4 regions of the Streptomyces sp. NBC_00872 genome follow, and region 1 is predicted to be linked to each of the others. Evidence: riboswitches for the same ligand, from Rfam matches in the RefSeq annotation. Region 1 holds a riboswitch; each other region holds the start of a gene.
What was found. A riboswitch is a leader RNA that binds a small molecule or an ion and turns the genes downstream of it on or off. The one in region 1 is predicted to bind cyclic di-AMP.
Positions count from the first base shown of each region.

Region 1 (4,754 bases):
AGACTTCCTGCAAGGTCCGCCACGGTCTGTCCGCGGTGCCGGGATTGCCCGCCGAACCCACGGCGGGGTCCACGTAGTACGCCGTGGCGGCGGCCGCGGCGGCCGAGGTTTCGGTCCCGAAGGCGGTCCCGTCCGCCTGGAACCCGATGACCAGTACTGCGCAGGCGAAGAGTGCGGTGCGCCTGCTCGTTCCGCGCACGGACAGGGTGATGGCCACGAGGGAACCTCGTCTTCTTGTGTGGGGGGATCGTGCGTGGGGGATCGCGATGACTGACGCCGCGTCTGGTGAGGAGTTTCGGTCAAGTCATGCCATGCGTCAACAGATTCATTGGAATGAATTCGGGGCCGGTGCTCTCTCGGCGGCGGCGGCTCCGTGCCGGGTAGGGTCGTAAGCTCGTCATGTCGGGCCGGTGCGGGCGCAGATCGAGGGGGATGCGGTGAGTTCGCCACGTACTCCTGTCGGTGCGGCCGCGCGGGGGCACAAGACACGCCGTCTCGCGGACGAGCTGCGACGGGCCATCGCCGAACTGCGCTGGCCGGCCGGCAAGCTGCCCACCGAGCAGCAGTTGGCCCGCGACCAGGAAGTGAGCGTCAACACCGTGCGGCGGGCCGTCGACCTGCTGGTCCAGGAGGGCCTTGTCTACCGCCGGCAGGGATCCGGAACGTATGTCTCGGAGTCCCGGGCGTCCGGCACCGGGTACACCGTCGGCGTCGTGGTGCCCTCGTTGACCTACTACTACCCGCGCGTCATCGCCGGTATCGAACGTGAACTCTCCCGCCACGGCTGCCGGATGCTCCTGCGCTGCACCGAATGGGACCCGGGCATGGAGCAGGAGGCCGTCGACGAACTGATCCGGTCGGGAACGGCCGGGCTGATACTGGTACCCACTCTCGGCGAGGACGGTCCACAGCACTGGCTCGGGATCTCGGGGGAACTCGCCGTGCCCGCGGTGCTCGTCGAGCGGGGGATGGACCTGACGGCGACATCGCACGAGTTCGTCTGTTCCCATCACGCGGCCGGGGCGCGTGCGGCTGCCGAGCATCTGCTGGGGCTCGGGCACACCCGCGTCGGCTATATGGAGAGGACCAGTCCGCACACGGCCCCGCAGATCCGGTCGGGCCTCGCCGTCGGACTGGAGCGCGCCGGGCTCGACCCGGCTCCCGTGGTCACGGCCTCACTGCCGCGCTGGACCGCCGAGGACGCGGACGGCTTCCTCGGCCGTCTGGTGGCGCGGGGGGCGACGGCCGCACTCTGCTTCGCGGACCGTGAAGCGTCCTTGCTGGTCGGCGCGGCGCGGCGGCGCGGACTGAACGTCCCGGAGGACCTTTCCGTGATCGGCTACGACAACGAGGTGGCCGACCTGTGCGAAGTGCCTCTGACCACCGTGTCCCCGGCGAAGACGGATATCGGCCGACGGGCCGCGGACATCCTCAGAGCCCGTATCGCCGACCCGGACGCCCCACGGCGGCAGGAAGCATTTGTGCCGCACCTTGTGGTGCGCGACTCCACGGGCCCGGCGCCCCGGCGGCACTGAAGCACGCGCGACGCTCCCTCGTACTCGCGGTTCGGCGGTCGCGAGCGGACGTACGCGTCAGAGTTCGCGGCCATGGGTTTCGGCGTACCTGATCAGATCCTCGTAGGTCTGTCCGTCGGGGCGGTAGAACTCGTCGCGGTCACGGCCGGGGCCGTCGGCCAGGGCTTCGCCCAGAAGCCTGGAGACGGTCAGGGCCGCGGACAGCGGCCGGTGATCGACGACGATCTCGTCCACCTGGCCCTGGTCGTTGATATGGAACACGCCGACCCCCGTCACCGGCCTGCCGTCGACCACGGCGGTGTACTCGTTCATCCGGCGGTCACCGAACTCGCCCTCCCAGACGGGAGTGAACTCCCGGTAGAGGCCGAGCACGGCACGAATCTGCGCCCGCACCGCCTCGGCTCCCCGCAGACTGCCGTTCATCACCGAACCGGCGAGCACGACATCCGGCGCCAGATCCCTCAGAAACCACGGATCCTGTGACACTGAACCTCCTCGTGGAACAGACGAGTTACGCCATGAACGTACGCGACGCGACGATGCCGTCGTGGTCCCGGCGCACTCCCCAAGGACGGTCCCCTCGTTCCACCGCTTTCCTCCCCGAATAGCGGCGATACGCACTCGACACGCGCCCCGACGCGGAATAAATGACACCCACGTCGAATTGATGGGAGCATCGGGGCATAGCGCACCCGTTTTGAAAAGTAATTGTATGGGCGTTTTGCCCGCATTCTTCCCATGGTGCATTTGAGTAGTATTGGTACACCTTGGCATTCTCTGTACGGTGTTGTGACGTCAGAAATTCCGTCAAGGGTCATGATGTGCGTCACATCGGCGGTGTTCCATGCTTCCCGTCGCCTTGGCCATTTCGCTCCCGGGGAGCGAGAGTTGAGCTCCCGGATGACTTCTGTGTAACCGGATCATTCCGCTCTGGATTCGTCCGCCGGGATCGCGCTGTGAATTCAGGTCTTGTTTTTGTCCGGACGTTCCGCCTACGTTCACGTCAATCCGGACGGACCGCCGAATCCTGCCGCCGTCCGGAAACCGAATCCACTCACGCACGGCAGGAGCGGGGGACCCAGGTAAGGCGCCGTTCCGGAATCCGGACCGGCTTGGGGTGAAGCCGCGCTCATACCGCGGCCGGGCAGCTCCAGCCCGAACCCGACAGCTCACCTCGCAGGCGACGGAGAGGAATTCGTCATGCCCGCACAGGCCAAGCACCGCCGCCCCAGAACCAGCCCGTTCGCCCGAGGTCTCGCCGTCGTGGGCACGGGTGGTGCCGTACTCGCGCTCCCGTTCATCGCCGCGACCACCGCCGAGGCGGTGTCGTCGCCCGCCGCCGCGACGCAGAAGGACAATCCGGAGACCTACTCCGTCGTCGCGGGGGACTCGCTCTCCAGGATCGCGGCGGCGCACTCCGTCAGCGGCGGCTGGAAGAAGCTGTACGAGAACAACCGTGAGGTCATCGGCGGCAACCCGGCACTGATCCACCCCGGCGTCGAACTGACCCTCGGTGAGAGGACCGCGTCCGACCCGCCCGCCACCGCCACACCGGCCACCGCCACGTCGGCGACCACCGCACCGGCCACCGCCGTGGTCGAGCAGGAAACCGCCACACCGGCCACCGAGGAAACGACGGCGACCACGGAGGACGCTACGGCGACCGCCGAGGACGCGACGGCTGCCACCGAGGACGCTACGGCTGATACGAGCGACACCGTCACCCAGGCGGCCCCGAAGACGTACACCGACGATCTGGACGGCTGGATCAACGAGTCGCTGGACGTCATGGCCGCCCAGGGCATCCCCGGCAGCTACGACGGTATCTACCGGAACATCATGCGTGAGTCCTCCGGCAATCCGTCGGCCATCAACAACTGGGACTCCAACGCCGCCGCCGGTACGCCCTCCAAGGGCCTGCTCCAGGTCATCGACCCCACGTTCCAGGCCTACCACGTGCCCGGTACGTCGATGGACAGCTTCGACCCGGTCGCCAACATCACCGCCGCGTGCAATTACGCGGCCGACCGGTACGGCTCGATCGACAATGTGAACGGCCCCTACTGACAGGCCCCGCCGACAGGCTCCGGCGGCGGTCGACGCTGACGTACCGTCACCTCCGTACAGACCCGCGCGCTCGCGCACACGCGCACCCGCACAGACGGCCGGACCCGGCCGGGACATCCCTCCGTCCCGGCCGGGTCCGGCCATCTGCCCGTCCGCCGCCGCCCTCGGTTCATCGCCCTCCGGCGGGCACAGGTGCGAGGGGGTGTTCACGCACCCGCGCGAGCAGGGCCGCCGGATCCGGGTCCGGCTGAAGGGCGTTCAGGAGCAGCAGCCACAGATCGTGCAGCGCTTCCTCGATCTGCCGGCGCCCCTCCAGTGCGTCGGAGACGGTGTGCAGTCCGAAGAAGGCGCACACGAGTCCGTGCGCGGCCACCTGAGGGGTGACGCCCTGCGTGAGTTCCCCCTCCTGCCGGGCCTCTTCGAGAAGTTTGGTGACGGTTTCCAGCCAGCCCACAAAAGGTCTCGGCAGCGTGACATTGATAGCGGTGCGCTCCGCCCAGAGCCGGGCGCCCGCGCGGATGACCACATCGTCCCGGAAGGCCCTCGCCACCTCGAAACTCAGCGCGACCAGCCGTTCCAGCGCCGGGCGGTCGGACGAGCTGTAACGGTCGATCAGATCGGGCCAGGTCGCGAAATGCTCCTCGACAATGGCGAGGGCGAGATTCTCCTTGCTGGCGTAGTGGAAGTAGATGGCTCCGCTGGTACGGCCGGACTGCGCGCTGATATCGCTGATACTGGTGCCTGAGTAACCCCGCTCATCGAACAACTGTGCCGCCGCTTCCAGGAGAAACCTCCGCGTCGTTTTCGCCCGAACCTGCTCCACCCGAACCCGCACGTGTACCTCGGATTGCCGTTCCGTTAAATGACAGCAGGCAATGTAGCGGCTTTTCCCACCGGGCGTGGCGGGCTTGGCGGCTCCGGGCTGGGGTGCGTAGCAACGAAAATTGCGGTGTTCTTGTCGCATGAATACAACGGTTGCTGAGGCATCGATCGTCGGCACCATGGAGGACGTCCGCCCACTGTCCTGGTCGCGTACGGTCGCACGCGAGATGGTGCACCGGGACTCCGTGGCCGAGGTGCTGCTCACCGATGTACGGCGGAGTCCGGACGGCGGATTCGAAGCCGCGGCGTCCTGGTCCCGGTCCCATCCGA
Region 1 covers NZ_CP108806.1:2,275,366-2,280,119, reverse strand. The annotation lists gene OG214_RS09720 (choice-of-anchor Q domain-containing protein) at 1-217, opposite strand, end outside; gene OG214_RS09715 (substrate-binding domain-containing protein) at 438-1,535, shown strand; gene OG214_RS09710 (hypothetical protein) at 1,593-2,021, opposite strand; cyclic di-AMP (ydaO/yuaA leader) riboswitch at 2,570-2,731, shown strand; gene OG214_RS09705 (transglycosylase SLT domain-containing protein) at 2,736-3,602, shown strand; gene OG214_RS09700 (ScbR family autoregulator-binding transcription factor) at 3,772-4,437, opposite strand; gene OG214_RS09695 (ScbA/BarX family gamma-butyrolactone biosynthesis protein) at 4,604-4,754, shown strand, end outside.

Region 2 (4,754 bases), 5.5 Mb from region 1:
TCGATCCGTACTCCAAGCTCCTGGAGGAGCGGATCATCTTCCTCGGCACCGCCGTCGACGACACCGCGGCCAACGATGTGATCGCGCAGTTCCTCCATCTCGAGTACGCCGCGCCCGACCGGGACATCTGCCTCTACATCAACTCCCCCGGCGGCTCGATCAGCGCCATGTCCGCGATCTACGACACGATGCAGCTCGTCACCTGCGACGTGGAGACGACCTGTCTCGGGCAGGCCGCCTCGACCGCCGCGGTACTGCTGGCGGCCGGCACCCCCGGAAAGCGGATGGCACTGCCCGGCGCCCGTGTCGTCGTCCAGCAGCCCGCCATCGAGGAGCCCGTCCGGGGCCAGCCGTCCGATCTGATGATCCACGCGGAGGAGATTCTGCGGCTGCGCGCCGTGCTCGCGTCGCTGCTCGTACGGCACACCGGCCAGAGCGAGCCGCGAATCGCCGAGGACATCGAACGGGACAGGATCTTCACCGCCGCCGACGCGAAGGCGTACGGTCTGATCGATCACGTGGTCCAGAACCGCAAGACGTCCCTCGGCGCGACCCACCCCTTCGGATCCCCCGGCGGGCGGTGACACGCCGATGCTGCCACCGGAACTGCCCCCGCTGCCCGCACTGACCCGCGCCGAGGGAGATCTCGTCGACAGCTTTCTCCATGTCCTCGATCTGCTGGGCCGGATCAACCCGGCGCGCGGCTCGGACACCTACAGCGCACTGCGCGCGGCCCAGGCGCTGCCCGCGCAAGCGGTCGCGCTGCGGGACGCCCTGACGGCGATGCACATGCGCGGTGAGACAGAACTGCACGCGGCGACGCTCGCCCGTGCGCTGCGCGTGCTCGACGGTGAGCGACGCGCCGGGCGCGTCACGATGCCCCCCGAAGACACGACTTGAGCCCGTTTCCGTTCCCGTATGGACGCGTCCGTACGGGAGCGGCTCGGCCTTTCGGGGGACGGATCTTCCGGACACTCCGGGGGACCCAAGTTGCGCGAAGCGGCCGGACGCGGGAAGCACCTCCCAACCGCCGCGCAGGTATGGGCCTCATCAGGGTCCGGGCCCCCGGTACGACACACCGCTTCGCCACCCGTACGGATCAGACGTGACGAACTTCACATAACGTCGTTGCGTCTCGGAAATCATCTGATTACGCGTCAAGATCCCTGGGACGACAAGCCCCCGCCACCCCCGGCGGGGCGGTCCGGGCGGACGCCGAGTCCTGCCGCCGTTCCGGATGTCTGGTCGACAGGAGTGGATCGGCAGGAGTGGAGGACCCGAGCAGTACGGGACGACCACGTATGCGTACATGGGCCGTCCCTTGGGGTGAAGCCGCTCACGCGGCCGGGCATCTTCGCCTGTCCGAACCCGACAGGTCATCCTTCACAGGCGGCTGACGAAGGGTTGCGCATGAATGCGCAGACATATGTCCCGTCTCTGCTGTCCCGGGCCGGTGCCGTATCGGTCCTCACCCTCGCTACGGTCGGGGGAACGATACTGGCACCCGGCGCCACGCCCGAGGCCCATGCCGCCGCACGCGCCGTCAAGGCGCTCCGGGTGGCCGCCTCCAAGGAAGGTTCGCCGTACCAGTGGGGGGCCACCGGACCCCATCGCTTCGACTGCTCGGGCCTGACGCTCTACTCGTTCAAGAAGGCCGGCAAGAAGCTCCCGCGCACCGCTCATCAGCAGTACAACGGGACCCGCCATATCTCGGCGTCCCACCGGCGCAAGGGCGACCTGGTGTTCTTCCACGCGGGTGGCTACGTCTACCACGTCGGTATCTACGCGGGCCGCGGGAAGATCTGGCACTCGCCCAAGACCGGTGCCCTGGTAAGGCTCGAACGGATCTGGTCCCGGAGCGTCATGTACGGCCGGGTGAACTGAGCGTGGCACGTTCCGCACCGGCCGGTGCGCGCCCGGCCGGTCCGGAACGGCCCCCCGAGAAACATGTCCGGTCCCCCCCTGGACCGGCGCACGGCACCCGCCCGGTCCTGACCGGGCGGCCCACCACCCCGCCGGTGACCACCGGCGTACGGAACACACGCGGCCGGTCCCAGGCCGTCGTGGAACAGCACGCGTTCCGTCCCCCCGCCGGCACGGGGACGGAACGCCCGGATCCCCGGCCGCACCAGGCCGGTACAAGGAACACACGCGGCCCGTCCCAGGCCGCCGCGGAACGCCCCGTGTCCCGTCCCTGGCCAGGACGGGACACGGGCCCGCGCCGACAGCACAGCGCCGGACACGGACCGTGCGCCGGCCCGTCCCCCGCCCTCTCCCCACCGGGAGGCGGGACATGGGACACCGGACGTGCGGCACGGGACACGCACGCGGATGTCCGCCGCCGTGGGCCGGTCAGCTCTGGACCGGGACCGTCCAGGGCAGCGCGATCCAGACCGTCTTGCCGCCCTCCGAGGTCGGTGTGACGGACACTTCCCCGCCGCTCTCCGCCGCCAGCGAGCGGACGATCACCATGCCCCGGCCGTTGTCCTGCTGCACGGCCGCCGGCAGCCGCTGCGGCCAGCGCGGATGGCTGTCGGTGACTCCGACACGGAGTCGTTCGTCCCGGTCGAGCACGATCTCCACGGTGAACGTGGGCGACTGGCCGAAGGTGTGCTGCACGGCGTTGGTCGCGAGCTCAGAGACGATGAGCCGCACCGTGTCGGCCGTCTCCGCCCGGCCCGGCAGACCCCACTCCGTCAGCAGGTCCGCGACATATCTTCGCGCCGCCGGTACCGACGCGGGATCGCTCGGAAGCGTGATGGATGCTTCCTGATGGTCTGCCATGGCGACGCCGTCCCTTTCCCGCCGGACCTGACTCCGCCGCAGTGCGGATGACTGCGCGGACGGCCTCGGACTGTGCTCAGCGTGCCACTCATCCTGCCGTTCACACGGCCGATCCACCGAGATCTGCATATATCTGTCGCTCGAAGTGGTGAACTCTGCTACGCGAGACCGTATTTGGGCGGCGAAAAGATAACTTCTCCGCCGCGGCGCACTCGGCGCCCACGGACGCTTACCGGAGCGGGTCGGCGAAGGGATCTATTCATGCGGCATATTCCGGCGGTACGCCGGCGCAGGCTCGGGGAGGAATTGCGCAGACTGCGCCAGCGGGCGGGGCTGACGAGCGGCGAGACGGCGCGGCTGCTGGGCTGGCACCAGTCGAAGGTGAGCCGGATCGAGACGGGCGTCAGCGGGGTCAAGGACGAGGACCTGGAGGGGCTGCTCGACGCCCTGGGTCTCACCGATCCCCAACTGCGGGCGCTGCTCGGCGCCTTGGCGGGAATCGCGGGCGGCGGCCCCGGGTGGTGGAAGGCGTACGGAGGGGTGATCCCGCCCCGCTACCGGGACTTCATCAGCCTGGAGTCACAGGCCTCCACGGCCCGTACGCTGGAGACTTCGGTGATGCCGGGGCTGCTCCAGACGCCCGACTACGCGCGTGCGGTGACCAGGGCGGCGCTGGACGGTCTGCCCGCCACGACGGTCGACTCCCTGGTCGAGGTACGGCTCGCCCGCCAGGAGTTGCTGCACTCCGCGACCCCGCTCGAACTCCACGCCGTACTCGACGAGGCGGTGCTCCGGCGCGAGGTGGGCGGTCCCGGGGTGATGCGGGGTCAGCTACGGCGTCTGTCCGAGCTGGCCCGGCTTCCGCAGGTCTGTCTCCAGGTCCTTCCGTTCACTTCGGGCGGCTATGTGGGACTCACCGGTCCTTTCGTTATCTTCTCATTCCCGGGCATTACTGATCTGGATTTGGTCGTTCTCGACCATTTGACGAATAGCCTCTATCTGGAACGGAAAGAAGACCTTGAGGCGTACTGCGCCGCGTTCCGTACGATGCAGGCGCATGCCCTCTCGCCCGAAGAATCATTGGATCTCATCGCCGGGATCGGTGACGGCGCGTAGGGAGCATCATGACCGCTTACCTCGCACAGCCCCCTGTCCAGACTCCATCCTCCGCCCCCCTCACACCCCCCGCCCCTACAACGACTTCCCCGGTGGCCCCCCTGGCCACGGCCGCCACGGCCGCCCGCTGGCGGCGCAGCAGCTACAGCACCGGGGCGAACAACTGCGTCGAGTCCGCGCGCGTCGGCGCGGACGCACTGGCTGTACGGGACTCGAAGAACGTGACCCGGCCTCACCTCTCCTTCTCGGCCGCCGCGTGGACGTCCTTCGTCACCGCGCTGCGCGAGGAGGACATCGCGTACTGACCGACCTGCCCGACCGGCCCGACCGGGCAGGACCAGGTCAGACGGCGGTCGCGTCCGCGGGCGCGACCGCCGTGATCGTCCGTACCGCCGTATCGATCTGATCCTCCGTCAGATCAGCGCGCGCGGTGAGCCTGAGCCGGGAGATGCCGTCCGGCACCGACGGCGGGCGGAAGCACCCCACGGCCAGCCCTCCGCCCCGGCAGTCGGCGGCCCAGCGCACGGCCGCCTCCGGTGACGGCGCCTGTACGGAGACGACGGCGGCGTCCGGTGGCGCGGCGGTCAGCCCCGCCGCTGTCAGCCGTCGGTGCAGCGTACGGGCGACCTCACGGGCACGGTCCGCCCTGCCGGGCTCCCGGCGCAGCAGCCGCAGACTCTCCAGCGCGCCGCCCACGGCCGCCGGCGCGAGTCCCGTGTCGAAGATGAACGTCCGCGCGGCGTTGACGAGATGCTCGATGACCCGGGCCGGGCCGAGTACCGCACCGCCCTGGCTGCCCAGGGACTTGGAGAGGGTGAGGGTGGCGACCACGCCGGCCGCGCCCGCGATGCCCG
Region 2 covers NZ_CP108806.1:7,730,087-7,734,840, reverse strand. The annotation lists gene OG214_RS33115 (ATP-dependent Clp protease proteolytic subunit) at 1-584, shown strand, start outside; gene OG214_RS33110 (hypothetical protein) at 592-900, shown strand; cyclic di-AMP (ydaO/yuaA leader) riboswitch at 1,204-1,407, shown strand; gene OG214_RS33105 (C40 family peptidase) at 1,411-1,884, shown strand; gene OG214_RS33100 (ATP-binding protein) at 2,353-2,784, opposite strand; gene OG214_RS33095 (helix-turn-helix domain-containing protein) at 3,046-3,900, shown strand; gene OG214_RS33090 (DUF397 domain-containing protein) at 3,993-4,205, shown strand; gene OG214_RS33085 (8-amino-7-oxononanoate synthase) at 4,243-4,754, opposite strand, start outside.
Region 2: linked by a shared signal. The riboswitch ahead of OG214_RS33105 (C40 family peptidase) and the one ahead of OG214_RS09705 (transglycosylase SLT domain-containing protein) in region 1 are both predicted to bind cyclic di-AMP.

Region 3 (4,754 bases), 1.1 Mb from region 1:
GCGCCAGTCCGGGTGCTCCTGGGCGAGCAGGGCCGCGGCACCGGTCACATGCGGTGTGGCCATGGAGGTGCCGGACGCCGCGACGTAGTACGGGTCGACGGGGTCTCCCATGGTGGTCCCCGCGGCGCGGGCGGCCACGATACCGACACCGGGCGCGGTGACATCGGGCTTCACCGCGCCGTCGCCGAGACGGGGCCCGCGGCTGGAGAACGGGGCGAGCGAGTCGTCACGGTCCACGGCGCCGACCGTGAGCGCGGCGTCGGCCGCGCCGGGTGAGCCGACCGTCCGGTCACCCATCTCCCCGCTGTTGCCCGCAGCCACGACGAACAGGGCGCCGCTGCTCGCGGTGAGTTCGTCCAGCGCGCGGCTCATCGGGTCGGTGCCGTCGGTCGGGGCGTCGGAGCCCAGACTCATGTTGATGACCTTGGCGCCCTCGGCCGCGGCCCACTCCATGCCCTCGATGACCTGGGACTCGGTGCCGTAGCCGTCGTTGCCGAGGACCTTGCCGATCAGCAGTCCGGACCGCGGGGCGACACCCTTGCGGCTGCCGCCGGACGCGGCGCCGCTGCCGCCGACGGTGGACGCGACATGTGTGCCGTGGCCGAAGACGTCCTCGGTGCCGCCGCTGCCGGAGAAGTCCCTGGCCTCGACGATCCGGCCCGCCAGATCGGGGTGTGCCGCGTCCGCGCCGGTGTCGAGGACGGCGACCTTGACCCCCTGGCCCTGGTAGCCGGCGTCCCAGGCGGCGGGGGCGTTGATCTGGGCCGTGCTGCGGTCCAGGGTGGCGTTCACCTTGCCGTCCAGCCAGATCTTGGGGGTGGCCCGGAGCCCACTGGCGGTCATCGTGTCCCCGGCGGGGGCGAGTGTGCGCCAGAACGCGCCGAGATCGTCCCCGGCTATCCGCAGCGAGCGGGCTCCGATGCTCTCCAACCGGTGCGAGGGTGCGGAGTCCTCCTGGAACCCGGACAGGGTACGCAGGGTCTCGGTGGCCCGTGCCCCGGCGGACGTGCCGGCGGGCTGGGCCACGATCAGCGGGAGCGAGTCGGTGTGCGCCTCGTCGTACCCCTGTGAGACGAGTGCGGTCACATCGAACAGTTCCCGGTCCAGCGTTCCCGCGGAGACCAGGTCCGCCGCGTCGGACGGCAGGACGGACAGCCGGCCGTCCTGCTCGGCGGTCCGGAAGAGGATGCCGTCACGGCCGGGGCCGGGCCGGACCGAGGCCGCGTGCTTTCCGTCCGGGCCCGTGCTGAGCGTCACCCGGTCACCGGTGATCAGCCGCACCGTCGTGGGGGTGCCCACCGCGGTGGCGCCGGTGGCGGCGGGCCCGTCGGTCGCCGCGTCCCGGGCGGAGGGCCGGGCCGCGACCGGCGCCACGGCACCCACGGTCATCAGCAAGGCCATGGATACCGCCGCCGTCAGGCGGATACGTCTCATCTGTCCAGCCCCTTCGTTCAACTGCGCTGTCACGCGCTGTTGGACAGAATCTGGTAGCGCCGGAGGGGCTGTCACTGCTTCAGGGGTGTCGTGGTTGGGACATGTCCCAACCACGACACCGGCGCGATTGACCGGACAGGGCCTAGTCGAGGAGGCGGGCGCGGAGCCGTTCACGGGTTTCGGGGGCCAGTCTCAGCCCCTCGGCCAGATAGGTGTCGGTGCTGCCCCAGGTCTTCTCGATGGTCTCGAAGGCCGCCGCGAGATACTCGGCGCGCGCGTCGAAGAGCGGGCTGAGCAGGTCCATCACCTCGGTGGGCGTCCCGGTGGGCGAATTGTCGCTGCGCCGGACCGGATAACGGCGGTGCGGGTCGTTCGACTTCAGATAGTCGGCTTCGATCGCCTCGGGCTCCACCCCGACCGCGAGCAGGGCCACCGCGATCGAGAGACCGGCCCGGTCCTTGCCCGCGGCGCAGTGCATGAGCGCCGGCACGCTGTCCTCGGCGAGGGCGTGCAGGACACGGCTGTGCTCGGCGGTGCGCTCCTTGATGATCGAGCGGTACGAGCCGGTCATCCGGGCCGCGGCCCTGCCGTCCGCGAGGAGCGAGCGGAGCTGGTCCAGATCGCCGTCCCTGACCATCCGCCAGAACTCGGCGCCGTCGGCGGGGTCGGTGAGCGGAATGTTCACATTGCGCACGCCGGGCAGTTCCACGTCCGCGCCGTCGAGCTTCAGATCGGCCGCATTGCGGAAGTCGAAGATCGTGTGAAGTCCGAGGGACGAGAGAAAGGCCGCGTCGGCCGCGGTGGCGCCGGCGAGATGGCCGCTGCGGAAGAGCCGGCCCGGACGGACCTGCCTGCCGTCCGTGGTGGGCAGTCCTCCGACATCGCGGAAGTTGCGCACGCCGGCCAGCTCGGGCTCTGTCGACGGGACCTGCTGCGTCACGGCCTGCTCCTCCGTGTCTGCCGTCGGCGCGGCTCGCCGACGCTGTCGACCTCTGACAGTACGACATCTGTTCGTGTGGCAATCAGTTCGACTGTCGGGAATCCAGTGGGAGCATTCGGACATTATTCGCGGATGGATATCGCCCAAATGCCCATCTGTCCGTATTGGGTGATTCCTTACACCCTGCCCCGGTCGCGGTGGAGATGGGTTCCGGTCCGTGACCAGGATCATATCCGTGACGTTCCGTGGCGGTGCCATGTATTCGAATTCCTTGTCCGACGCGGAGTTCGGAGATCGTTGTCGACACAGGGTGACCGGTAAAACCGGGTTAAATGCGAGTGCGACTTGTCGGTGGAAAAGCATCCCTTGTTCCACTCGCCCCACTCGCCTACGTTCACCCTCAATCCGGTCGGACCGCCGAATCCTGCCGCCGTCCGGAATTCTTATCGTCAAGCAATGCGTGGCAGGAGCGGGGGACCCAGGTAGTACGCCGATCCGGAACTCCGGAACGGCTTGGGGTGAAGTCGCGCGGTAAGTGCGACCGGGCATCTCCAGTCCGAACCCGACAGCTCACCTCGCAGGCGCCGGAGAGGAATTCGCCATGCCCGCGAAGGGTAAGCACCGCCGTCACAAGGCCAACAACCCGGTATCGCGCGGATTCATAGCCGCCGGTACCGGTGGAGCCGCCATCGCACTTCCGCTCATCGGTGCCACCGGCGCGCACGCCGCGCAGAAGGCCGCACCCGCCAGCGCGCCCGAGGCCGTCTCCCAGCAACAGCTCGGCGGGGAGCAGGCCGGCGCGAAGAAGGCCACCGCCAAGAAGAGTGCCGCCAAGACCCGGATCTACTCCGTGGTCCCGGGCGACTCCCTGTCGAAGATCGCCAAGGAGCAGCATGTCCGGGGCGGCTGGCACAAGCTGTACGCGGACAACCGCAAGGCCGTCGGATCCGACCCGTCGCTGATCCACCCCGGGCTCAAGCTGACCATCAAGACGAGGGGCGGGGAGCACACCCGTCCCGCGAAGCCGGCCGAGCCGTCCCACTCCTCCGACGGCGGTTCCTCGGACCCGTCGACCGCCACACCGGCCGACGACAACGGGGCGTCGACGCCCGCGCCCGCCGACACGCCGGAGCAGAGCAGCGACTCCGGCTTCACCACGCCGGTCGACGATCCGCAGATCGGCACTCCGTACCACGCCTCGGGCAGCAGTTGGGCCAGCGGCTACCACACCGGTGTGGACTTCCTGGTCGACACGGGCACCGAGGTGAAGGCGGTCGGCGCGGGCACGGTCGTGGCGGCGGGCTGGGGCGGCTCGTACGGCAACCAGATCGTCATCGAGCACAGTGACGGCCGCTACTCGCAGTACGCCCATCTCTCCTCCATATCCGTCTCCGAGGGCGACACCGTCAGCGAGGGCCAGCAGATCGGTCTCTCCGGCGCCACCGGCAATGTCACGGGTCCGCACCTGCACTTCGAGATCCGTACCGGACCGGACTACGGCTCGGACATCGACCCGCTGGCGTATCTCCGCGATCAGGGTGTCAACATCTGAGACACGGCCCCGTTCGAGGCATGGCAACGTCCTTTCTCCGCTCTCCGTCCGGCAGTTCCGTGCCGGACGGAGAGCGTTGGGCATATTCCCGCTTGGCCGAAAATTGACCAATGGTGTATCTCACCCCTCGTCAACCGTTTCTTACGGTCGCGTAGGTCACATCTGCGGGTGAAAGATGTGGTGTTGTGGCAGACGATTCGAGATCAAGAAGAAGAGGCGTATTCGGGTCGTACACGGCGATCGGTGACAGCTTCACGGAGGGCGTGGGCGATCCCGGACCCGATGGACGGTATGTCGGCTGGGCGGACCGGCTCGCGGTTCTGCTCGCCGATCAACTGGCTGACCGGCTCACCGATCCGGTGACCGGCGAGGCGGCCCTCCCGCCCGGTCCCGCGGACACCGTGCACGGAGATTTCCGCTACGCGAATCTCGCCGTACGCGGCCGGCTCCTCGACCAGATCGTCAGCGAGCAGATACCCCGGGCCAAGGAACTCGCCCCCGATCTGGTGACCTTCTGCGCGGGCGGCAATGACATCATCCGGCCCGGCACCGACCCCGACGATGTCGCCGAGCGCTTCGAGCGGGCCGTCGCCGATCTGACCGGGGCGGTCGGCACGGTCATGGTGACCACGGGCTTCGACACCCGGGGCGTGCCCGTGCTCCGTCATCTTCGCGGCAAGATCGCGACCTACACCGCCCATGTACGGGCCATCGCCGACCGCTACGACTGCCCGGTGCTCGATCTCTGGTCCCTCAAGTCCGTGCAGGACAGGCGGGCCTGGGACGGCGACCGGCTGCATCTCTCCCCCGAGGGCCACACCCGTGTCG
Region 3 covers NZ_CP108806.1:1,139,335-1,144,088, reverse strand. The annotation lists gene OG214_RS04810 (S8 family peptidase) at 1-1,434, opposite strand, end outside; gene OG214_RS04805 (tyrosine-protein phosphatase) at 1,577-2,374, opposite strand; cyclic di-AMP (ydaO/yuaA leader) riboswitch at 2,812-2,971, shown strand; gene OG214_RS04800 (peptidoglycan DD-metalloendopeptidase family protein) at 2,976-3,926, shown strand; gene OG214_RS04795 (SGNH/GDSL hydrolase family protein) at 4,112-4,754, shown strand, end outside.
Region 3: linked by a shared signal. The riboswitch ahead of OG214_RS04800 (peptidoglycan DD-metalloendopeptidase family protein) and the one ahead of OG214_RS09705 (transglycosylase SLT domain-containing protein) in region 1 are both predicted to bind cyclic di-AMP.

Region 4 (4,754 bases), 3.3 Mb from region 1:
CGTGCCGGTCCACCGGTACCGCCGGTCCGCACGCGTCCCTACCGGTCCGTGCGGTCCGCGGTGTCCACGCCGTCCAGGACGTTCGAGTACCAGGGGCGGTCCGTCGCCTCCCGCTCCTCACGGCGCTCACGCACCGCGTCCGGGTCGATCATGGTGTAACCGCTCTCCCCCGGCCTCACATAGTGGAGATGCTCGCGCGCCAGCCGCTGGATGTAGGCGTCGTCCTGGAGCCGCGCCTTCTCGTCGCGCAGTTCCTCGACCCGCTGCCTCGCCTCCCGCGCCTGCCGCTCCTGCTCGGCGATCTCGTTCCGCTGCGACACGTACTGCCGCATCGGATACGCGAGCGCCACCACCAGTGTGCACACGACCAGGGCGAGAAAGGCCGCCCGGCCGGTGAGACGGGAGCGGCGGTCCTGGCGGCGGTTCTGCGAGCGGTAGACGCGCGCGGCGGTCTGCTCGCCGAGCAGCCGCAGCCTGGTCGCGGTGGAGAACCGGTCCCGGTTCCCGGCCATGGCTCGCCTCCCCTGTTACGTGCGTACGTCCCCGGACACGGTACGGGACCGGGGCCGGGGACGTACGGACGACGGGCGGGACGGGCGGCCTCACCCGACGGCCGGCCCGGCCCCGCCGCTCGCGCTCAGGCGGAACGGAACCGCGGGAACGCGCTGCGGCCCGCGTACACCGCCGCGTCGTCGAGGATCTCCTCGATACGCAGCAGCTGGTTGTACTTGGCGACACGGTCCGAGCGGGCCGGGGCGCCGGTCTTGATCTGACCGCAGTTCACCGCGACGGCGAGGTCGGCGATGGTGACGTCCTCGGTCTCGCCGGAGCGGTGGGACATCATGCACTTGAAGCCGTTGCGCTGGGCCAGCTCGACGGCGTCCAGGGTCTCGGTCAGCGAACCGATCTGGTTGACCTTGACCAGCAGGGCGTTGGCGGAGCCCTCCTCGATGCCACGGGCCAGCCGCTCCGGGTTGGTGACGAACAGGTCGTCGCCGACGATCTGCACCTTGGAGCCGAGCTTGTCGGTGACGACCTTCCAGCCGGCCCAGTCGTCCTCGAAGAGCGGGTCCTCGATGGAGACGAGCGGGTAGGCGGCGACCAGCTCCTCGTAGTACTCGGTCATCTCGGCGGCCGAGCGGGACTTGCCCTCGAACTCGTACGAGCCGTCCTTGTAGAACTCGGAGGCGGCGACGTCGAGCGCGAGCGCGATGTCGCGGCCCGGCACATAGCCGGCTTCCTTGATGGCTTCGAGGATCAGGTCCAGCGCGGCGCGGTTGGACTCCAGGTTCGGCGCGAAGCCGCCCTCGTCGCCGAGGCCGGTGGAGAGCCCCTTCTGCTTCAGGACCTTCTTGAGGGTGTGGTAGACCTCGGCGCCCCAGCGCAGCGCCTCGGAGAAGGACTCCGCGCCGATCGGGGCGATCATGAACTCCTGGATGTCCACATTGGAGTCGGCGTGCGAGCCGCCGTTCAGGATGTTCATCATCGGAACGGGCAGCAGATGCGCGTTCGGGCCGCCCAGGTAGCGGAAGAGCGGGAGGTCCGAGGCCTCGGAGGCGGCGTGCGCGACGGCGAGGGAGACACCGAGGATGGCGTTGGCGCCGAGCGAGCCCTTGTTCTCGGTGGCGTCCAGGTCGATCATGGCCTGGTCGATCAGGCGCTGCTCGGTGGCGTCGTAGCCGACGAGCTCCGGGCCGAGCTGCTCGATGACGGCGAGTACGGCCTTCTCGACACCCTTGCCCAGGTAGCGGTCGGGGTCTCCGTCACGGAGTTCCACGGCCTCGAACGCACCGGTGGAGGCACCGGAGGGGACAGCAGCACGGCCGGTGCTGCCGTCGTCGAGGCCGACCTCGACCTCGACCGTGGGGTTGCCTCGGGAGTCCAGGATTTCCCGGGCTACGACGACGTCGATGGACGGCACGAGCATCTCCTTCTGGGATGTGACGCTTGGAGTGCAGGGTCTCATTGGCCTTGCGGCAAGAGCCTAACCGGCTCGGAGACGTCGGCCGCCCGGTGCCCGCCCGCTGGGACGGATCTAGGTCCTGTCCGGCGGATCTTCGTGGATCAGCCCGGGGCGTCTGGTGCGGTACATCGCAAGGCGGAGGATCGTCCTCGTACTGGACGTACTTGGACGACTCCGACAACGCGGCGAGGTGCCGTGCCAGGCGTTCCGGGCCCACGAAGATCCGCCGGACAGGACCTAGCACCCGAGCGCCTCGGCGCACCTATGAGCACCGTCGTGCGCACCGCCGTGAGCGCCGCCCCGCGTACCCCCTCCGTACTCCCCGAGTGCCCCCTCCGTACGCCGGGAAGAGGGCAGACCCCGGCCCGGCGCGTACGGGGGATCACGCGCCGGGCCGGGGGGATCGGGGGGCGGGTCAGCTCAGGTGGAGCTGCTGGCCCGGGTAGATCAGATCGGCGTCGCGGACGATGTCCTTGTTCAGGTCGAACAGCTTCTTCCAGCCGCCCTTCACCTGCTGCGCGGCGGCGATCTTGGAGAGGCTGTCGCCGGACTTGACCTTGTACTCGCCGTCGCCCTTCTCGATCGTGGCCGTGGCGGCGCGGGTCTCACCGCGCGAGGCGGGCTGCGCCTGCTCCCGCTTCGGCTGCGCGGGCCGGGTCTGCTGCGGGGAGGCCTGTTCTCCCGTACCGGAGCCGGATCCCGAGCCGGAGCCGGAGCCGGAGCCGGAATTCGAAGCGGAACCGGAACCGGAATCAGAGCCGGAGCCCGAGCCCGCCGAGCCACCGTCGTACGCGGCGCCGGAGAGGTTCACCCCGCAGGTGGGCCACGCGCCCTTGCCCTGGCCGGCCAGGACCTTCTCGGCGACGGCGATCTGCTGGGACTTCGAGGCGAGGTCGGCCCTGGCCGCGTAGGCGGTGCCTCCGTAGGCGGCCCAAGTGGAGCCGCTGAACTGGAGTCCGCCGTAGTACCCGTTGCCGGTGTTGATGGACCAGTTGCCGCCGGACTCGCACTGGGCGACCTGGTCCCACTCGGAGGCGGTCGCGGCGGACGCGGAGGTGGCGCCGATCAGCGGGACCGCGACAGCGGCGCCGGTGATGCCGGCGAGCGTGGCGTAGCGGGCGGTCACGGAGCGGGAGGGACGGCGGTGCCTGCCCTTGCTGGAACCCTTGCTGGAACGCGGCATGGAACTCTCCTCACCGACGCCTACGAGGTGAGCTGTCGGGTTCGGGCCAAGTGAGTTGCCCGGCCGGGTGCTCGCGCACCCGGCTTCACCCCTAGCCGGTCGTCGGCCGTCTCTCGACGGCCGGGGCCGGCACAAACCTTGGGTCCCCCGCTCCTGCCTTCGGCGCATGACGCGACGACTACTCCCCCCGACCGACGGCAGGATTCGGCGTGACGGTCGACGAGGCCCGCGGTGCGAGCGGTTCAGACCGTAATCACAGGCCCGTCGGTTCTTCAAAGGAGAACATCAGGGAAATAACACCCTTACCCACCCTCCGGGTTTACGCATTTCCGCTGGTGAGAGCGGAAAGCGGGGCAACCCGTAGGCCAAAAGTCCCTAGTTGCAGCAAAGAGACCCTTGTCTCACTTGCACAGAAGTGGACATAGGGCAGCGAACTACCCTTGCATCCGTGCCACTTCACGGCAGTTCAAGGGCGGGATCAAGGAAGAGGCCGAGGGGGGAGACCGAGGGGGAGACGCGGAGGGAGCCAGGGGGAGATCAGGGCCGCGGCCAGGGAGGACACCCCCATGGCACACCGGGGCACACCGGGGCCCAGCGGGAAGCGCCGGGGCGCGCCAGGGGGGCGGCACACCGGCCGCCCCCCGTTCACCCCTCAGCCACCGCGCCGACAGCCCCGGAGCCGTCAGCCCGTTCGTCTCACAGCCAGCCGCCGAGCACCTTCTGCCCGTCGGCGATCAGCCAGTTGCGCTCGACGGGCCGGTCGGCCTCCGCCGGAGCGGGCGATTCCGCACGATCCGTCAGACCGTCCGTACTACGCGACAGTCCGTCACCCCGTGAGGCATGACGGCCGTAATCAAGCCCTTCATCCGAATTGCCCGTTACGGCATCCTCCTGGGCGGCCTCACCGCGGTGCTTGCCCTTGGCCGACTCCGTACCGCCGGCGGCGGTGCCACCGAGGCCGTCGGCGCCAAGACCGTCGGAGCCGAGGCCCTCAGCGCCCTTGCCGCCGTCCGCGGAAGCGGAGGTTCCCGGTGCGGGCGTGGTGGCCGAACCGGAGGGGACCGGCTCTCCGGGCGGCGTCTTCCCGTCGGAGGGGGCGGAGGGCGTGGCGTCCGGAGTACCGGAGGGAGCGTCCGCGGGGCTGTCGCTCCGGTCGTCCTGCGCGGCCCCCGCCGAGCCGGAGCCGCCCCCGAGACCGACACCCTCCAGCAGGGCGCCCGTGAGCCCGGAGACCGGCGCGCAGCTCGACCAGGCCTTCACGCCCTGCGCCGCGAGCACCTTCTCGGCCACGGCTATCTGCTGGGAGCGGCTGGCGAGGTCGGCGCGGGCCGCGTACTCCCCGCCACCGAAGGCGTCCCAGGTCTCCTGGCTGAGCTGGAGGCCGCCGTAGTGGCCGTTGCCGAGGTCCGCGCTCCACATGCCGCCGCTCTCGCATTCCGCGACACGGTCCCAGGTGGAGGCGTCCGCCGCGCTGGCGCCCGAGGCGGCGAACAGCGGGATGGCGATCGCCGACCCGGTCACCCCCGCGGCGACGATCAGAGCGGGGGCCTGGCGTGGTCTGCGGTGTCGGCCGTTCGCGGAGCGCATGCGCTTGCCTTCCGTGTGACT
Region 4 covers NZ_CP108806.1:5,624,271-5,629,024, reverse strand. The annotation lists gene OG214_RS24240 (septum formation initiator family protein) at 39-512, opposite strand; gene eno (phosphopyruvate hydratase) at 638-1,927, opposite strand; gene OG214_RS24230 (transglycosylase family protein) at 2,379-3,146, opposite strand; cyclic di-AMP (ydaO/yuaA leader) riboswitch at 3,149-3,321, opposite strand; gene OG214_RS24225 (transglycosylase family protein) at 3,843-4,733, opposite strand.
Region 4: linked by a shared signal. The riboswitch ahead of OG214_RS24230 (transglycosylase family protein) and the one ahead of OG214_RS09705 (transglycosylase SLT domain-containing protein) in region 1 are both predicted to bind cyclic di-AMP.